DNA from 3 places in the Clostridium thermarum genome. Region 2 is predicted to be linked to each of the others. Evidence: a T-box and tRNA genes for the amino acid it is inferred to sense, from the RefSeq annotation. Region 2 holds a T-box; the other regions hold tRNA genes.

Region 1 (6,082 bases), 1.8 Mb from region 2:
GGCTGCTATATCTATACCCTCATGCATTCTTCCCCACCGAAGACCAAAGTTGGAACTTATACTCCCCCTGGAGGGAACAGCCATAGATATGGTCTTTTGCCTATTGGCGCTGACAGTTTTTCCATCTTTGCTTGCATAGGCTATTTTAACCGCCGGTGATGTACCTTTGTCAGTATTTTCTATCAATTTCTTTACCGTATCTTCAACCACATCTACCTGACTGAGATTAACCTCTATTTCCTTATATTCTATCTTGCTGCTTATACCGGGAAATTTTTTGTTATCCTGTGCAGCCTTGTTGGAATAGTGAGTGCTTAATAAACTCACCACCTTTTGCCCTTCCTCTTTGCTGGCCAATATAGCCACAAGATTTCCGTCCACTCTCATTTCTACAGCTTTGACCTTTGTGTTCAGGGCATTTATAATGTTATTTCTTATATCCTCTTCACTGCTCATTGCCTCAGTATTTGCGATAACACTTAAATAAACGGTATCCTTATCTATCTTTATACCTTTAAATCTATTAACCAATTCACTATATACTTTGTTTACCATTGTCTCTGCAGCATTCATGTCTTTTACGCAGGCCACTGCGCGTCCGTTGACATATACTTCATAAGCATTGGGAGCCAGTAGATTGTAGAATCCTATGCTTCCCACAACACTGGCACAGACTATGACCTTTGCCAGCTTGCTTATACCTCTTTTACTATTCACCTTCACGCATCCTTTCCAATAAATTAGGTAGACTTTCTTAATTTTCCCACAAATATTTTTTTTATTCCTTTTATGATAATTTTTCTTGGTTGAGGTACTTAATCACCTCTGCTATAATATAATTGACACAAAAGACTGTGTCTGAATCTAATATGAAAGGGCGGTTAGGTATGAGTACCTTTATGTTTAAGAAGTCTTCATCAGACTATACACCGGTCAGCAATGTATTCATTGAAAAGTATATGCCTAGAGCCCGAGGGGAATTTGTTAAGGTATATTTATTAGCATTAAAATATTGTATCCATGGAGAGTTAGGTGTTAATTCCTCGTTGATGGCCTCCACTCTTCATCTGTTGGAATCTGATATCATGAATGCCTGGAACTACTGGAACGAAGAAGGGGTAGTTAAATTTACACCCATCGACAAAATGGGCAACTTCAATATAGAATTTGTAGACTTAACAGAGGATTCCCAAAAGACTGGTAACGAAGTTAACCTTTTAGAGGAGCTGACCAATAACTCCACAAAAGATATGCTCCATGAAATTGAGAAACTGGTATCAAGACCCTTGGCCTCTAAGGAAATGTCTACATATATAAGCTGGCAGCGGGATCTTTCCTTTAGTCCGGAGATAATCTTACTGCTGATTGAGTACTGCGCCTCCAAAGGAAAGTGTGATTACAGGTACATAGAAAAGGTTGCTTTAGCCTGGCACGATAATAATATAAAGACTATAGAGCAGGCACAAGCCTTCATCAAAAAACATGAAGATAAGTGGGTAAAATATAAGAAGATCTTATCTTACCTTGGCATAAAAGATGGGGAAATAATGAAGCCTCAGGAAGATATGCTAGATAAATGGGTGAATAGCTATGCCTTCCCTGTAGAAGTAATCCAGAAGGCCTGCGATATTTGTTTTGAACGTTTAAACCGGGCAGATTTTAAATATATCGATGCAATTTTATCCAGCTGGTATAAAGACGGTTTAAAGACTATACAAGATATTCAAACCAAGGATCGAAAGAGTACCTTCAAGAAAGCCGTACCCCATAAGTCTCAAAATGATAACTTTAACAACTTTGAGCAAAGGGTATATGACTATGACTCTTTGGAAAAGAAACTGTTAGGGTGGGATAAGTAATGCTAAAGGGATACCATTCCGATATAATTCGGATGTATGAAATTATTAGAGATGAAGAAAATGCAGCTCTTCAGAAGCGTAGAGCTGAAATCGAAGAAAAACTTCCAGAAGTATTAGACTTAGAAAGACTCATCGGAAAACTCTGTGTAGAACTTTCAATGAGCGCACTAAGAACCATTGAAAATAGAGAAGAGTATATAAAAGAGTTAAAAGAAAAAATCACTGACCTTAGGATGAAAAAGACTGAGCTCCTGGTTTCTAATGGGTACAGCCAGGATTATCTCTCCCTGCATTACCGCTGCAATAAGTGCAAGGATACAGGTTATATCGGTTCCGCCAAGTGTTCCTGCTACAGACAAAAGCTTGTTAAATTACACTACAAGGACTCCGAGCTCAGCGAAATACTGAGGGAAAACAACTTTGATAACTTTAATATGGAATATTACTCTGCCAAAAGAATAGGAGATGAACCGGAAAGCCCCCGTAAGAATATAGAAAAAATCCTTTCAAAGGTTTTGAGTTTTATAAAGAACTTCTCCTCTACGAAGGATAACCTGTTATTCTATGGTAATTCCGGCACCGGTAAGACCTTTCTTTCTCACTGCATCGCAAAGGAGCTTTTGGATAAGGGCTATTTTGTTGTATACAAAACTGCAGAAGAGCTAATTCAAAACCTTAGAAAAATACGTTTTGAAAACGACGAAACCCTAGAGCAACAGCTCCTAGACTGTGACTTATTAATAATAGATGACTTAGGCACGGAACAGATCAATGACTTTTCAAAGACAGAACTGTTCAACATCCTAAATAAGCGCCTATTAAGACAGAAAAAAATACTGGTATCAACCAATTACTCCCTAAAGGAGCTTGTATCAATTTACTCTGAAAGAATTACCTCCAGGCTTTTGGGTAATTTCAACTTATGTAAATTTTACGGCGAAGACATAAGAGTAACAAAAAACTTACACTCACTGAAATAAAAAAACTGCATCTTAATGCAGTTTTTTTATTTACTCATTGCCTTATGGTTTCTTTGCTGTAGTACCTGTATTTACTTGATTCTGAGCTAATTACACTATCCAGCTTCCATACATATCCCTTGGAATTATCATATAAGAGATAGTAAAGAGCCACTACAGAAACTGTCTCATTGTCATAGGTTAAGCTTCCATAGACATAGTTTATATTCTTATATCTGGTTTTTGACAGTATTTCATCGAGCTTAAAGGTATTTGCTTCAGTTTCCGTAAGCTTATGGTTATCTGACCACCAGAAAAAGTCACTTCTGCCCTCTACCTCGGCCCCGGACAGGGAAGCTGCTATTGCATCTCTGGATAGGGCAGTCACCGAAACATCCTCCACAGTGGACTTAGAATTACTAACATAGGTCAGTCCCTTTAAGGAAACATTAAATACATAGGTAGCTGCCAAAGTAGAATTCAGCATTCCTGCAGTATTTTCCCTCTTCAAAGTGACCGTCAACTTTTTCTTGCTGTCATCCAATTCTTTGCTCTGTATAGTCATAGACTTGGAAAACTTGTCTTTTACTAAAAAGCTTTTACCACCAAATACTGAGTTGTGAGCTACATACTCCTCAAGGCCCTTATTTTGAATCTGCTCCAATATAAGATCTTCTGAAAGTGTCTCTGATATAGCAACCTCAAATTGCTTATCAGCTTCATTTTTAATCCCATCTACGGTCCATACTTCATTGTCAAAGCTCAGGCTAATAACTACATTTCCCTTTGCCTGCAGCACTCCACCATCAATAATGACCTCCGCAAGCACCTCTTCCTTTCCTGCTTCAAAGTCAGGAGTCCTTTGTAAAATCTTTAAGCTATTAACTATTCCTTCACTTAATCCTACCTCTTCGCCCGCCGCTATTACCTTTTGTTGCTTGATTTCCTGAAGCAGTTTTGTTTCTTCCATGCCTGCAACAGCCTTAACTGTTATATCGTTCTTTAGTGTTATCTCATCCATCAGCTTCCACTGATTTCTTCCTTCCCTTTTATATGCTACTTGAAGAGAGCCTTTCACTTCTAAAGAGTTGTTGTTTAAAACAGTAGATATATCAATGTACTCAACGCCCTGTTCCTTATTATAAACTCTGTTAACTACAGTCATCTCCTTCAGGAAACCTCTTTCTATTTCGAAATTGGTCCCTTTAGGCAGAATTATAGTCTTACCAATCAGGTCAGCCTTTACCTGGGCATCCTCAACCTTGGTATTCAGCAGATAGTTATAGGCCAAAAAACCGGATACCCCTAAAACAATTAAGGCAAAAAAGGGTATGACAAACAATTTGCTAGAGATAGCATTCCTTATTCCAGTTAGGACTTTAGATCTTTTTAATGACTTTCTAGCCTTCTTTTCCCGCTCTATTACCTCATCTGTTATAGGTGGCATCTCCAAAGTATCATGTATTTTTGCCTTTTGACCAGCAGAACCTTGCCCTATATCCCCAGTTTCCTCCATATCTTGGTCAATTTCTATTTCTACACCGTCAACATAGGTTTCTTCTGCCTGAACTTTGTCCTCTTCTTCGCCAGGTGTGTCCATTTTCTCTTCAGAGGCTATAAACTTCATTGTAAGCTTACTGCCGCAATATGGACAGAACTTAAGCCCATCTATATATTTGAATTCATTATTACAAATATTACAGTTCATTCTCAGCCTCCATAAAATCATAGTAAAATTAATTCCTTACCATATATTATAGTATCAAAGACACTTTTCAACAATAATTGATTTGTTTTTCACTACTTATTTTATATGCATCTGAAAAAATTTTAGTCCAAGCTTTTTTACTTTTAATATAAATAAAAATGTAAAAAAACCTTGGAATCAAATCCAAGGTTTTAATGGAGCTGGCAATCGGAATCGAACCAACAACCTGCTGATTACAAGTCAGCTGCTCTGCCTATTGAGCTATGCCAGCATATGGCGACCCAGAAGGGACTCGAACCCTCGACCTCCGGCGTGACAGGCCGGCACTCTAACCAACTGAGCCACTGGGCCATATTATGTGGTGGGCACAACAGGGATCGAACCTGTGACCCTCTGCTTGTAAGGCAGATGCTCTCCCAGCTGAGCTATGCGCCCACATAATGGTGACTCCTAGGGGAATCGAACCCCTGTTACCACCGTGAAAGGGTGGTGTCTTAACCGCTTGACCAAGGAGCCAATAAGAATATATGAACAAAGTATCCGGATTTTCAAACCATCATCTACTTTGAGTCAAATGTGGCGACCCAGAAGGGACTCGAACCCTCGACCTCCGGCGTGACAGGCCGGCACTCTAACCAACTGAGCCACTGGGCCATAATGTGGTGGGCACAACAGGGATCGAACCTGTGACCCTCTGCTTGTAAGGCAGATGCTCTCCCAGCTGAGCTATGCGCCCACATTAATGGTGACTCCTAGGGGAATCGAACCCCTGTTACCACCGTGAAAGGGTGGTGTCTTAACCGCTTGACCAAGGAGCCATTTTCACTTGTTGTACGGGCCTCGCGACCCGACATAGACTATAATACAAGAAAACTTTAATAGTGTCAACAACTTTTTTCAACATTTTTATCAAAAAATTTTTCTTAGTTCTACAAGCGCACAACCCTCTATTGCATTGATGCCGTTTTCCCTGCAAAACTCTAGTATTTCTGTACTTTCAGCCCCTGGCTGTATCAGTATTTTATCTATGCCTAATTCTTTAGCTTCCTTAACAACCTTTATTCCATCCCTGGGATTTATACATAAATCCAGTACATCGATAGCATGAGGAACTTCCTTAAGGCTCTGGTAAACACCTTTTGCTGAAACCCCCGGCTTCATGCCGCTTACATTAAACCCTGCATTCTCAAGACTCATCTTTATTTTGTAGGCATACTTCTGATTGTTTAAAACATCTCCGGCTACTGCCCAATTTTTAAATTTCATAAATTCTGATGCATTCATTTTCTTATTATCCCTCCGTATTGTTCATCATATTTGCTTGATATTATACAATAGAGATCCCTGCTACAATTCTATTTTCTTACCTATTTCCGTCAGAAAATCTTTATAGCTTAATACCCTAGATGGTCCTAATAAAGTCTTAGCACTATTATACATTCTTTTATCATCAGTTACCAGAACATATTGTTCATATTTTTTACAGGTAGCTATGAGGCTGAAATCATTGGCTGACAGCTTATTATCATCTATATAGTAAATATTCTTATTTTTAT
Region 2 (6,082 bases):
CAAGAGAATGATCTGACACTTATAGATATCAAGGTTAATGTGCCTTCCAAGAAGCATGCCATTGACCTATGTCAAAATTGGAAATCTAACTCTTCAAAGATCTACAACGACATAATGAAAACCTTACTTCAATACTAAATCAGCGTCATACCTATAGGTTCTTTTCCTATAGATATGGCCTGTTTTTTATTATTAAAGATATCATATCTGATCAGTTGATTGTCATAATTGTCGGCAATATACAGGAATCGCCCCTTCCTTTTTATACTTCTTGGCATTCCTCCCACAAAAGCTCTTTTTACAACTTCCATATCCTCTAAATAGATGAAACTTACATAGCCTTCACTAAAATTCGCCACATAACACATTTTGTCTTCATTGAATACATCTATTGGACTTTTTCCTGCTTCAATTCTTCTAGTAGATGAAAGGGTATCTGTTGAAATTACATTAATAAAACCGTTGTAATCACTACCCAGGTGACTTTCACATACGAATATATACTTATTATCTCTTGAAAATATGGCACTTGTCGGATAACTTCCTACCGGTATATTCTTTAATATCTCCTTGCTATGGCAGTCTAATATGGTAACAGTGTCATTTTCCATATTGGTTATAGCCATTAAGCCCAAGGCATAGTTAATTTCGATGCTGTGAGGAAGAATTCCAACTGGTATGTCTTCTATTATCCTCTTATTTTCCAAATCAAAGACAACGATATTATTACTTTCACCGCAGGTTATATAGGCATCATTTTTAAATACTGCTACATCATTGCAGTTTCCGCCGATATAATACTCTTCCATTGATTCAGAGGCCATAACATCCACTATCGATATACTGCTGTCATAGCTATTGGCAGTAATAACAGCTCCCTTCCAACTGCATATACCATGTGGTCCAGCCTTTGTACAAGACTTGCACAGTGAAATCCTAGCTTCTTCTTTAAAGCTCTTGAGATTTATTTTGGATAAATTGTCGGAACCCCTATTACAGATAAGTAAAAAGTCCATATTATCACCCCAATTGCGCCATTGCAATAATTAATCTCACACAGTATACTATGATGTAACGGACTAATATGTCATATATCAGACTTATAAAATTTAAATTCCCCTTCTAAATTTCTAAAAGGCTTTTTGAATTAAGAATTAAGATTATGGAGGATTTTTCTCCGGTTCACTACGAAAAATCTATATATAAAAAATAGTAGAAATTCAGCTCAGCTGAATTTCTACCTTCATTTTTAATTTTTCATTCTTAATTGTATCTAACCGAGTTTTTCGATTCTTTCCAGTACTGCCTGAAGCATTTCCTTATACTTCTCGCCCTTCTGTTTCTCTTCCTCAACTACGTTCTGAGGTGCCTTGTTGACAAAGCTTGGGTTGGAAAGTTTTTTCTCAACTCTGTTTATTTCTCCCAAGAGTTTTTCTTTTTCTTTATTTAATCTCTCCATTTCCTTTTCCCTGTCGATTAAGTCAAACAGCGGCATAAATAGTTCTGCTCCCTCAGTAACTACAGATACAGCATTTTGAGGAATATTTTCCTTGCTGTTAATGATGGACAGCTCGCTTACAGAAGCTAATTTTTCAAAATATATTTTTCCTTCTTCAAAGGCTGATGCTGACTCTTCCTTTACATAAGCAAGGAGCTTTGACTTCTTGGAGTTTGGAACGTTCATTTCTGCCCTGGCATTTCTTATGCCCTTGATGGCATCAATTATGTAGCCCATTTGAGTTTCTGCTTCCTCATCGTAAGCTGCAGCCTTGTATTGTGGCCATTTAGAAATAGTGATTGATTTATATTCACAATCCAAGTGAGTATATATCTCTTCTGTTATGAATGGCATTACAGGGTGAAGCAGCTGTAATCCTGCTGTTAGCACAGTATGCAATACATTATAGGTTACCCCTTTTGCCTTTTGATTATCTCCATATAATACAGGCTTTGAAAGTTCTATATACCAGTCACAGAACTCAGACCATAAGAAGTCATATACCTTTTGTAGGGCTATACCTAGCTCATATTTTTCTATATTTTCGGTAACTTCCTTAACCACTGTATTCAATCTGGATAGTATCCATCTATCAGCAATGGTATAATCCTTTGAATCCTTTTCCTGTTCCATCAAAGTCTTATCCAGATTCATCATAACAAATCTTGAAGCATTCCATATCTTGTTGGCAAAGTTTCTTGCAGCTTCAACTTTTTCAGGATAATATCTTATATCATTTCCCGGTGCACTACCTGTTACCAAGCTAAATCTTAGTGCATCTGCACCATAGGTGTCGATAACATCTAGAGGATCTACTCCATTTCCTAGGGATTTCGACATCTTTCTTCCTTCTGAGTCTCTTATTATTCCATGTATAAGTACGGTGTCAAAAGGTGTCTCTCCCATGTTATGAATTCCTGAGAAGATCATTCTGGCAACCCAGAAGAAGATTATATCATAACCGGTTACAAGTACGTTGGTTGGATAGAAATATTCCAGATCCTCAGTCTTCTCAGGCCAGCCCAGTGTGGAGAATGGCCATAGGGCTGAACTGAACCAAGTATCCAACACGTCTTTATCCTGTGTGAGCTTATCACTACCGCACTTGCAGCAGGTCTTTGGAGTTTCTTCTGCTACAGTGATTTCACCGCAGTCCCCGCAGTACCAAACCGGAATTCTATGTCCCCACCAGAGCTGTCTTGATATACACCAGTCCTGTATATTTTCCATCCAGTTATAGTAGATCTTTTCAAATCTCTCAGGTACAAATTGAGTAGACTTATTTCTAACAGCTTCGATGGCCGGCTTAGCTAAGGATTCCATCTTAACATACCACTGTTTTGAAATCATTGGTTCAACTACTGAGTTACATCTATCATGAGTTCCTACATTGTGAACGTGTGGTTTAATCTTTACAAGATAGCCTTCATTCTTCAAGTCTTCAATGATAGCCTTTCTGGCTTCATATCTATCCATGCCGGCATACTTTCCGCCAAGTTCATTTATTGTTCCGTTTTCATTCATTACATTTATTTCTGTTAAATTGTGTCTCTTACCAACTTCGTAGTCATTTGGGTCATGAGCAGGTGTTATCTTTACAGCACCAGTACCAAATTCCTTATCAACATAGTCATCTGCTATTACTGGTATTTCTCTGTTAACTAATGGCAGTAAGAGTTTCTTACCTATAAGGTGGCTATATCTCTCATCTGAAGGATTTACTGCAACAGCGGTATCTCCAAGCATAGTTTCCGGTCGTGTAGTAGCTATTTCAAGAAATTCGTCACTGCCTATTACCGGATATTTAATGTGCCAGAAGTTTCCTTCCTGCTCATTGTATTCTATCTCTGCATCAGATAGGGCTGTCTGACATTTTGGACACCAGTTTGTGATTCTGTTTCCTTGATAAATCAATCCTTCATTATATAACTTTACAAAAACATGTCTTACAGCTCTGTTTAAGTTCTCATCCATGGTGAAGGCTTCTCTTGTAAAGTCTGCAGAACAGCCCATTTTCTTTAGCTGTTGTCTTATTCTGTCCCTATATTCATGAGTCCACTCCCAAACCTTTTCCAAAAAGGCTTCTCTACCCATTTCCTTTTTCTTAAGACCTTGCTTTAAAAGTTCATTTTCAACCTTTACTTCTGTTGCTATACTGGCGTGGTCTTCACCTGGCAGCCAAAGTGTGCTAAAACCCTGCATTCTCTTATATCTTATGAGCATATCCTGCAGTGTATTGTCCAGAGCGTGACCAAGATGGAGCTTACCGGTGATATTTGGCGGCGGCATCACAATGGTAAAGGGCTTTTTGGTCTTATCAACATCTGGAGTGAAGTATTTGTTATCCTCCCAGTTTTTGTATATTCTCTCTTCAAATTCTTTTGGATTATAGGTAGTAGATAATGTTAGCTTTTCTTCCATTTTACATCCTCCCGTTTATTTATTGATTTTTCCAGCTGGATACTTAAGGGAACAAGTTCCCTGTTTATTAGATAAATTTTAATAAACCCATTAATAAAAAAGAGTTTTCATCCAAAAAGGACGAAAACCCGCGGTACCACCTTTATTCCCACAAAATAATGGGCTCTCAAAAACTAACGGTTGAAAACCGTCCTTGCCTACTCACTAAACTTTCAGCAAAGAAGCTCAAAAGCTACCTTCAAAGTGTACTATATAAAGGGTCTTGCAGCCTACGAACCCTTCTCTCTAAATACAGCAACTACTTTTACTCCTCTTTATCAATGCTTATTTATCCTATGTAATTTTATTCACTATAATTATAAACTTTATTCCTTATCTGTCAAGAACAAATTAATTAAGCTTTGCTTCCCGCAACCTCGTCAACAGCAATATTCTTCTGTAGTTCCTCTGCCCCTTTAAGCTCCAAATTCTTAAAGGCGGCTGCCAGCATTAATTTTATTCGGTTTAGCTGATTTACTTCACTGGCTCCGGGATCGTAATCTACTGCAGTTATATTGGCCAGCGGGTATCTTTCCTTTAAGGCCTTAATCATTCCCTTACCAGTTACATGGTTAGGCAGACAGGCAAATGGCTGCATGCAGATAATATTTTCTACACCGCTTTCAATAAGTTCAACCATTTCCGCCGTCAAGAACCAGCCCTCCCCGGTCTGATTTCCCAGTGACAGTATCTTATACGCTCCTTCCGCTAACTCCTCTATAGATCTTGGAGGTTCAAAGCGCTTACTTTTGCTTAGGGCTTCTTTCATATGTTTTCTATAAAATTCTATGCCTTTGACCACCACACTTCTTGCCAATTGTGCTTTTTTAGTCCCCTCCAAGTAGTTATACTTAAAGTTTGCATCATAGGAGCAATAAAGTAGAAAATCTATAAGGTCCGGCATCACAGCCTCTGCTCCTTCATTTTCAATTATCTCAACTACACTGTTATTGGCAGTTGGGTGGAACTTAACCAGTATTTCACCTACCAGTCCAACCTTAGGTTTCTTCACGTAACACAGTTCCAAGCTGTCAAAATCTCTGACAATACTGTAAATATTGTTTTTGAAGGTTTTATGGTCTCCACTTCTTACCGAGGCTTTACATATTTCTACCCAGCTCTCATACAAAGCATTGGCAGAACCTTTAATTTTTTCATAGGGCCTTACCCTATATAAAACCCTCATGAGTAAATCTCCATAGGTTAAAGCAATCAAGGCCTTGTTTATAAGTCCCGGTGCTATTTTAAATCCTGGGTTTTTTTCTAGTCCTACAAAATTTAAAGATATTACAGGAATATCTGTATAGCCAGCATCCGCCAAGGCCTTTCTCAAGAATCCGATATAGTTAGTGGCTCTGCAGCCTCCGCCGGTTTGTGTAATCATCACTGAGGTATTCTTTAGATCATACTTACCAGATTTTAAGGCTTCAATAATCTGGCCTACCACTATTATAGAAGGATAGCAGGCATCATTGTTTACATATTTTAACCCTTCCTCCACCGCATTTTTATCAATGGACGGTAATACAACCACATTATAGCCTGACTCTCTGAAAGCCACCTCTAAAAACTGAAAGTGGATAGGAGACATCTCAGGTGCCAGGATGGTGTGATTTTTCTTCATCTCCTTTGTGAAGGGTACTCTTCTGTACTTTGTCAGCTGAGGCTTCCTGATGTAAGAGTTTCTTTCTCTCTCCTCCATAGCAGCCTTTAAGGATCTGATTCTTATTCTGGCAGCTGCCAGGTTGTTGCCCTCGTCAATCTTTAATACAGTGTAAATTTTCCCCTTTTCCTGCAATATTTCCTGAACCTGGTCTGTGGTTACCGCATCTAAGCCGCAGCCAAAAGAATTTAACTGAATTAATTCCAGATTATCCTGGGAAGCCACAAAGGTTGCAGCCCTATATAGTCTGGAATGGTAAACCCATTGATCTACTACCCTCAAAGGTCTTTCAACAGTAGCCAAGTGACCCACGGAATCCTCTGTTAACACGGCCATACCAAAACCTGTAATAATATTGGGTATGCCATGGTTTATTTCAGGATCAATGTGATATGGGCGTCCACTAAGCACTATGCCCTTCTTACCCGTCTTCTTTAAGTATTCCAAAGTTTCTTCTCCCT
Region 3 (6,082 bases), 1.5 Mb from region 2:
AACCTACATCCCATATGTGCTTGTTAAATCTCCTTATTATATCTCTACAAATCTCCATATCCCTGGAAATATCATTGGAAAGCAAAATAACTTCACCCAAATTACCTTGTAATATACTAGAAGCTTTGCTGCATATATATACAAGCTTCTTATATTCAAATACCCTACTCTCTGCATGATATACAATGAAATCCGTATTACTCAGTTTTAGCTTTATTATATTTTGATTATGAACAACTATAATTCCCCTGCGTTTATTGAGAAAGTATTGTAATTCCCTGTTTTTTATATCCTTTGCAAGGAATATATTTGTAAGTAGTTCATCCTTGATATTCAAAAGATATTGATATACTCTCTCAGACATCTCCTCATCAGCAGTGAGTACTATTACATTTCTTTGACAGCTGAGAGACCACATCAGATAATCATAGATAACCGTGGGAATCTCCTTGCTTAAGTCCAATCTAGTAGTAATAATTCTGGGTTCAATAAGCGGTATACTTTCCTCCAAGGGAGGCACCTCTATACATGGGGCATTTTGAAATATGCTCTCGATGGATCTGCATATAATTCTGCTGCTTTTATAGAAGTATGAAAGTAAATCTAATATCTCAAGCCTGCTTAGCTTCGATAGACTGCTTGTGTCATCATATATAACCAGATCATAGCTGCTTTGAAGGGAGAGAGCACCATCAACGGCTGCAATTACCAGCGGCTTATTTTCTCTCACTCTCTTTATTCCTTCCATGTTACTGCAGTATTCTGTAAAACTTCTTTTCTTTAAGATATCTACAATATAATTTATACCAATATCATCATTAACAATATATAGGATGGTTTTGCCTTCATTTAAATATTTAAAAATTAACTCTTCAAAAACATTGCATTTACTATAGGGCACCGTTATGATATTTAGTGCCTTTTCATTTTCTCTGCTCCAATTTAAAATAGCTTTAACAATTCTCTCTCTCTCTTTTACAGCAGTATCAGAATGAGATTTAATCATTCACTTCCTCCCCTTTTTTAAAACTGCTTTTACTTCAAAACATCACTGTTTATAATATGCTGAATCCTCCATTTTAAGGATGAATATCTTTCAAAACTTCTATTGTTATTTATCATAAAGTGCAGGGCCTTAACGGAACCTACTACCACTACCATCTTCTTTGCTCTTGTTATACCGGTATACAACAGATTTTTATTCATGAGCATTGGGGGTCCCATAAAGGACGGCATGATTACTACAGGAAATTCACTACCTTGGCTTTTATGAATTGTTATTGCATAAGCTAGGTCCAACTCATCCAAATATACAAAATCATATACAACCAATCTTTCATCGTCGAAAACAACTGTCAGTGCATTTTCCTCTTCATCTATTTGTTGAATAAAGCCCACATCTCCATTGAAAACACCAATACCTTCATTTTCCCCTTCTCCGGCAATTCTAGTCCACTTCAAGGAGTAATTATTCTTAGTCTGCATTACCTTATCCCCAACTCTGAAAATCGTATCCCTATATTTCTTCTCTGCTTTTTGGGGATCCGGAGGATTGAGGATCTTTTGTAACTCAGTATTTAAATTTTGAACTCCTAATGTTCCTTTTCTCATGGGAGACAATATTTGTATATGCTGCAGCTTATTCCAAGACGGATTAAATTTAGGCAATCTTGTATTTATAAGATCTATTAAAGTTGTAAGGATGTAATTAGGCTCCTCTTCCTTTATAAAGTAAAAATCTTTGTTTTTCTCATTTAGCAGAGGCATTTCCCCATTGTTTATCCTGTGAGCATTAACAACAATCATACTCTCCTTGGACTGCCTGAAAATGTCCTTTAGTTTAACAACCTTGGCACATCCGCTTTCAATAAGGTCCCTTAAAACATTTCCCGGGCCTACCGATGGCAACTGATCTACGTCACCAACTATTATAATTCTTGTCCCAAGAGAAACTGCCTTTAGCAGACTGTTCATCAACATAATGTCAACCATAGAAGCTTCATCAATAATGAGCACATCTCCTTCTAACGGACTGTTCTCACCTTTTGAAAAATCCATGTTTTCATCTTCGCTATAGCCAAGCTCCAATAGTCTGTGAATAGTCTTTGCTTCCCTGCCCGTAGCTTCCGTCATTCTTTTGGCAGCTCTTCCGGTGGGAGCCCCCATTAATACCTTCATTCCGGCTTTTTCAAAAATCTCAATAATACAGTTTATTATTGTGGTTTTACCGGTACCAGGTCCACCGGTAATTATCTCAACTCCATTGTCCACAATTCCCCTGATGGCTTCGATTTGAGAAGGGGCAAAACCAATGTTATACTTTTTCTCGAAATCCTTTATTTCCCTATCAATATCTACATTTAGCACTTCATATTGACCAAAAGCCATGGTTAATATTTTTTTAGTAACTCCCAGTTCACAGTAATAGTAAGGAAGCGTAAAGACACAATCCTCTCCTTCTATAGTTTCTATTTTTATCTTACCTTCCAAGGTACTTTCTATAACATTCTTCTCAATATCCTCTTTAGATACGCAAAGTATGTCTACGCCTTCTTTCAGAAGCTTCTCCATGGGCATATAAGTATTACCCAGAGTGCAGAACTCATTGATTAAATATTTAATACCACTTTGAATTCTATAGGGTGAATTTACCTCTACTCCAAGACTCCGAGCTATTTTATCCGCTGTCTTAAAACCTATACCGGAGACTTCTTCTGTCAGTATATATGGGTTTTCTTTAACCACTGAGATAGAGTCTGCACCAAACCTTTTATATATCTTCATACATTGGTTGGGTGTCACCCCATAACCTTGAAGAAAGACCATTATGCCTTTAACTTCTCTTTGCTTAAAGTAAGATTCATATATGAGTCCAATCTTCTTTTCGCCGATTCCGTCTATCTCTGCCAATCTGGAGATATCATTCTCCAATATATCGAAGGTCTTATCACCAAATTTATCTACTATTTTCTTTGCAGTTACCGGTCCTATACCGGTTATTACCCCTGATGCCAAATAGCGCTCGATTCCAAGCAGTGTAGCCGGCATAATTTCTTCACAGCTCTCCACCATCAGCTGCTGACCAAACTGAGGATGTATTACCCATTGACCGGTAAGCTTTAATTCCTGTCCTTCTGTAATATATGGTATAGTGCCCACAATGGTTATCTTTTTATTACCATTTTTCACCTTGGCCACTACATATCCGTTATCATTATTCTGAAATACTATTTCATCAACTGTCCCCTGTATTTCCGACATATAATCTCTCCTAAACCAAGTTTCTATACATTTTTTTATGCTGAACATCAATATATAATAAGCATAACCTATTAACAAATCAAACTCAATATCTTTAATTATTGACACAAAAAGGAAAAAAATGCAGTGAAAACATTGTCACTGCATTTTTACATATTTTTATAAATACTTTTTAATTTCTTCCACCTTATCTAGTCTTTCCCATGGCAGGTCCAGATCTAATCTTCCAAAGTGTCCGTAGGCGGCAGTTTGCTTATAAATTGGTCTTCTTAATTCAAGATCTCTGATTATGGCACCAGGTCTTAAATCAAATACCTTATTTATAATTCCCACTATCTTGTCGTCGCCAAGTTTTCCTGTTCCAAAAGTGTCAACCTCAATTGAAACCGGTCTTGCAACACCTATTGCATAAGCTATTTCAATCTCTAACTTATCAGCTACACCTGCGGCCACAAGGTTCTTAGCAACCCATCTTGCAGCATAAGCAGCAGAACGGTCAACTTTCGTTGGATCCTTTCCTGAGAAAGCTCCACCACCATGTCTTCCGTAGCCGCCGTACGTATCAACTATTATCTTTCTTCCGGTTAAGCCTGAGTCTCCCTGTGGACCTCCAACTACAAATCTACCTGTAGGATTTATAAAGTATCTTGTTTTTTCATCCAATAACTCTGCTGGCACAACTGGTTTTATAACATGCTCAATTATGTCTTTTTCTATTTGAGACTGATCAACCTCCGGTCCATGTTGAGCAGAAACTACTATAGTATCTATTCTTACTGGCTTATTATCATCATATTCAATAGTTACTTGAGTTTTTCCATCCGGTCTTAAATAAGCTAAGGTTCCATTTTTTCTTACCTCAGCTAATCTTCTTGCAAGCTTATGGGCTGTAGCTATAGGAAGGGGCATATATTCCGGTGTTTCATTTGTTGCAAAACCGAACATCATACCTTGGTCACCGGCTCCAACAGCTTCAACCTTATCCATTTCACCTTTCTTGGCTTCCAAAGCCTCATTAACACCCATTGCGATATCCGGAGATTGCTCATCTATAGAAGTTAAAACCGCACAAGTATCACAATCAAAGCCATATTTTGCTCTTACATAGCCTATTTCCTCTACGGTCTTTCTAACAACCTTAGGAATGTCTACATAACAATTAGTAGATATTTCCCCCATAACAAGTACCATACCGGTAGTTACTGCTGTCTCACAAGCAACTCTGGCATTAGGGTCCCGTTCAAGAATAGTATCTAGTATAGCATCAGATATTTGGTCACAAATTTTATCTGGATGTCCTTCAGTAACAGATTCAGATGTAAATAATCTCTTCATTGTAATTCGGCTAGCCTGAATATAAGTACAATATTCAGTTTATACCTTACACTCCTTTCATGTATATAAAATAAAAAACCTCTCCGATAAGAAGAGGTACGTGCCACCTTCTCTTATCTTGCAGTAAACTGCCGGAATTGGCACCTTTGTGAAAAACTTCACCGGTTGCCGGGTTTCATTGGGCCCTTTCCCTCCACCTCTCTTGATAAGAGTATATCCATATTCTATGATTAGTAAGCAAAGTTTATTGTAGCATCAGTAAAATCACATGTCAACAGGCATCAGCAATTAATAATAAATAATTAATGTCAATTATTCTAATTCGTATTTTTAATTTAGGGTTTTCATAAAAGGCTACCTCACGTGTGTTCTCACAAATTTTCTACGCAATGAAAAAAGGATACTTTACGGTATCCTTTTTGTGGTGGAGGAAGATGGATTCGAACCATCGAAGTCAGTGACAACAGATTTACAGTCTGCCCCCTTTGGCCACTCGGGAATTCCTCCAAAATGGAGCTGGCAATCGGAATCGAACCAACAACCTGCTGATTACAAGTCAGCTGCTCTGCCTATTGAGCTATGCCAGCATATTAAATTGTGGTGGGCACAACAGGGATCGAACCTGTGACCCTCTGCTTGTAAGGCAGATGCTCTCCCAGCTGAGCTATGCGCCCACGATTTAAATTTGGTGGAGGAGAGTGGATTCGAACCACTGAAGTCAGTGACAACAGATTTACAGTCTGCCCCCTTTGGCCGCTCGGGAACTCCTCCAATATGGAGCTGGCAATCGGAATCGAACCAACAACCTGCTGATTACAAGTCAGCTGCTCTGCCTATTGAGCTATGCCAGCATATTTCTTCTCAACAACTTATCGCTGTCGACAAGGAATAGTATACATAGAACTCCTTATTAATTCAAACCTAAATATAGACCATACATCAAGATTAAGTTGCTTTTTCTTAATTTAACGCCCATTTTCTTAATTTTAAGCCACATTTTACTTTATTTATCTATATATGCTTCTATGGTATCTACATACATGTACTTTTCCGCTATATCCTTAACTTTCTCATAGTCCTTGCTGCTCAATCTAGTCTTCAGAAGACTAAAGGTATTGATTATTCCTCTTGATGCATTCTCATCGTATAAATAGTTACTTATTCTGGCATAGTCCACTGGTGATATCTTTGAGGCTACGGTAAGCAATCTGGCCTTTTCAGCTAGAGTAAGCCTATCTTCTATTGTGTAGGATTCTACCTTAAACACAGCTGCACTATCAGGATATTCCTCTTCCTCCTGCTTTGTCTGGCTTTGCCCTTTATTCTTTCTGTTATCTATAACTACAAAGCTGTGCTCTTGAGGAATACTTCCCTCTTCTTCCTGCTCAGTTTTTGAATCTTCTTCCTCTGTATTTTTATCATTAACTTTTGAACTATCCCTGCTTTGAGCTTTCAAAGCCTGCTGTTCATCTGCTTGCTTTTCCTG

Evidence for each region. The T-box of region 2 lies ahead of FHY60_RS07155 (valine--tRNA ligase). A T-box ahead of a tRNA ligase gene usually reads a tRNA of that ligase, here a tRNA-Val.
Region 1: it encodes a tRNA-Val, which carries the amino acid that the T-box ahead of FHY60_RS07155 (valine--tRNA ligase) is inferred to sense. The anticodon was not compared.
Region 3: it encodes a tRNA-Val, which carries the amino acid that the T-box ahead of FHY60_RS07155 (valine--tRNA ligase) is inferred to sense. The anticodon was not compared.

The regions. Positions count from the first base shown of each region.
Region 1 is NZ_CP040924.1:3,630,675-3,636,756, forward strand. Features, by position in the region: gene FHY60_RS16720 (M23 family metallopeptidase) at 1-717, opposite strand, end outside; gene FHY60_RS16725 (DnaD domain protein) at 888-1,859, shown strand; gene FHY60_RS16730 (ATP-binding protein) at 1,859-2,839, shown strand; gene FHY60_RS16735 (hypothetical protein) at 2,874-4,526, opposite strand; tRNA gene FHY60_RS16740 (tRNA-Thr) at 4,722-4,797, opposite strand; tRNA gene FHY60_RS16745 (tRNA-Asp) at 4,801-4,877, opposite strand; tRNA gene FHY60_RS16750 (tRNA-Val) at 4,886-4,961, opposite strand; tRNA gene FHY60_RS16755 (tRNA-Glu) at 4,968-5,042, opposite strand; tRNA gene FHY60_RS16760 (tRNA-Asp) at 5,104-5,180, opposite strand; tRNA gene FHY60_RS16765 (tRNA-Val) at 5,187-5,262, opposite strand; tRNA gene FHY60_RS16770 (tRNA-Glu) at 5,270-5,344, opposite strand; gene FHY60_RS16775 (CoA-binding protein) at 5,436-5,810, opposite strand; gene FHY60_RS16780 (PIN domain-containing protein) at 5,874-6,082, opposite strand, start outside.
Region 2 is NZ_CP040924.1:1,591,718-1,597,799, reverse strand. Features, by position in the region: gene FHY60_RS07165 (DUF4364 family protein) at 1-138, shown strand, start outside; gene FHY60_RS07160 (YncE family protein) at 135-1,016, opposite strand; gene FHY60_RS07155 (valine--tRNA ligase) at 1,274-3,919, opposite strand; T-box leader at 4,033-4,249, opposite strand; gene FHY60_RS07150 (2-hydroxyacyl-CoA dehydratase) at 4,314-6,082, opposite strand, start outside.
Region 3 is NZ_CP040924.1:3,141,648-3,147,729, forward strand. Features, by position in the region: gene FHY60_RS14315 (ComF family protein) at 1-14, opposite strand, end outside; gene FHY60_RS14320 (hypothetical protein) at 1-1,006, opposite strand, end outside; gene recD2 (SF1B family DNA helicase RecD2) at 1,036-3,261, opposite strand; gene metK (methionine adenosyltransferase) at 3,421-4,596, opposite strand; SAM riboswitch class I at 4,707-4,808, opposite strand; tRNA gene FHY60_RS14335 (tRNA-Tyr) at 5,019-5,103, opposite strand; tRNA gene FHY60_RS14340 (tRNA-Thr) at 5,108-5,183, opposite strand; tRNA gene FHY60_RS14345 (tRNA-Val) at 5,195-5,270, opposite strand; tRNA gene FHY60_RS14350 (tRNA-Tyr) at 5,283-5,367, opposite strand; tRNA gene FHY60_RS14355 (tRNA-Thr) at 5,372-5,447, opposite strand; gene FHY60_RS14360 (hypothetical protein) at 5,600-6,082, opposite strand, start outside.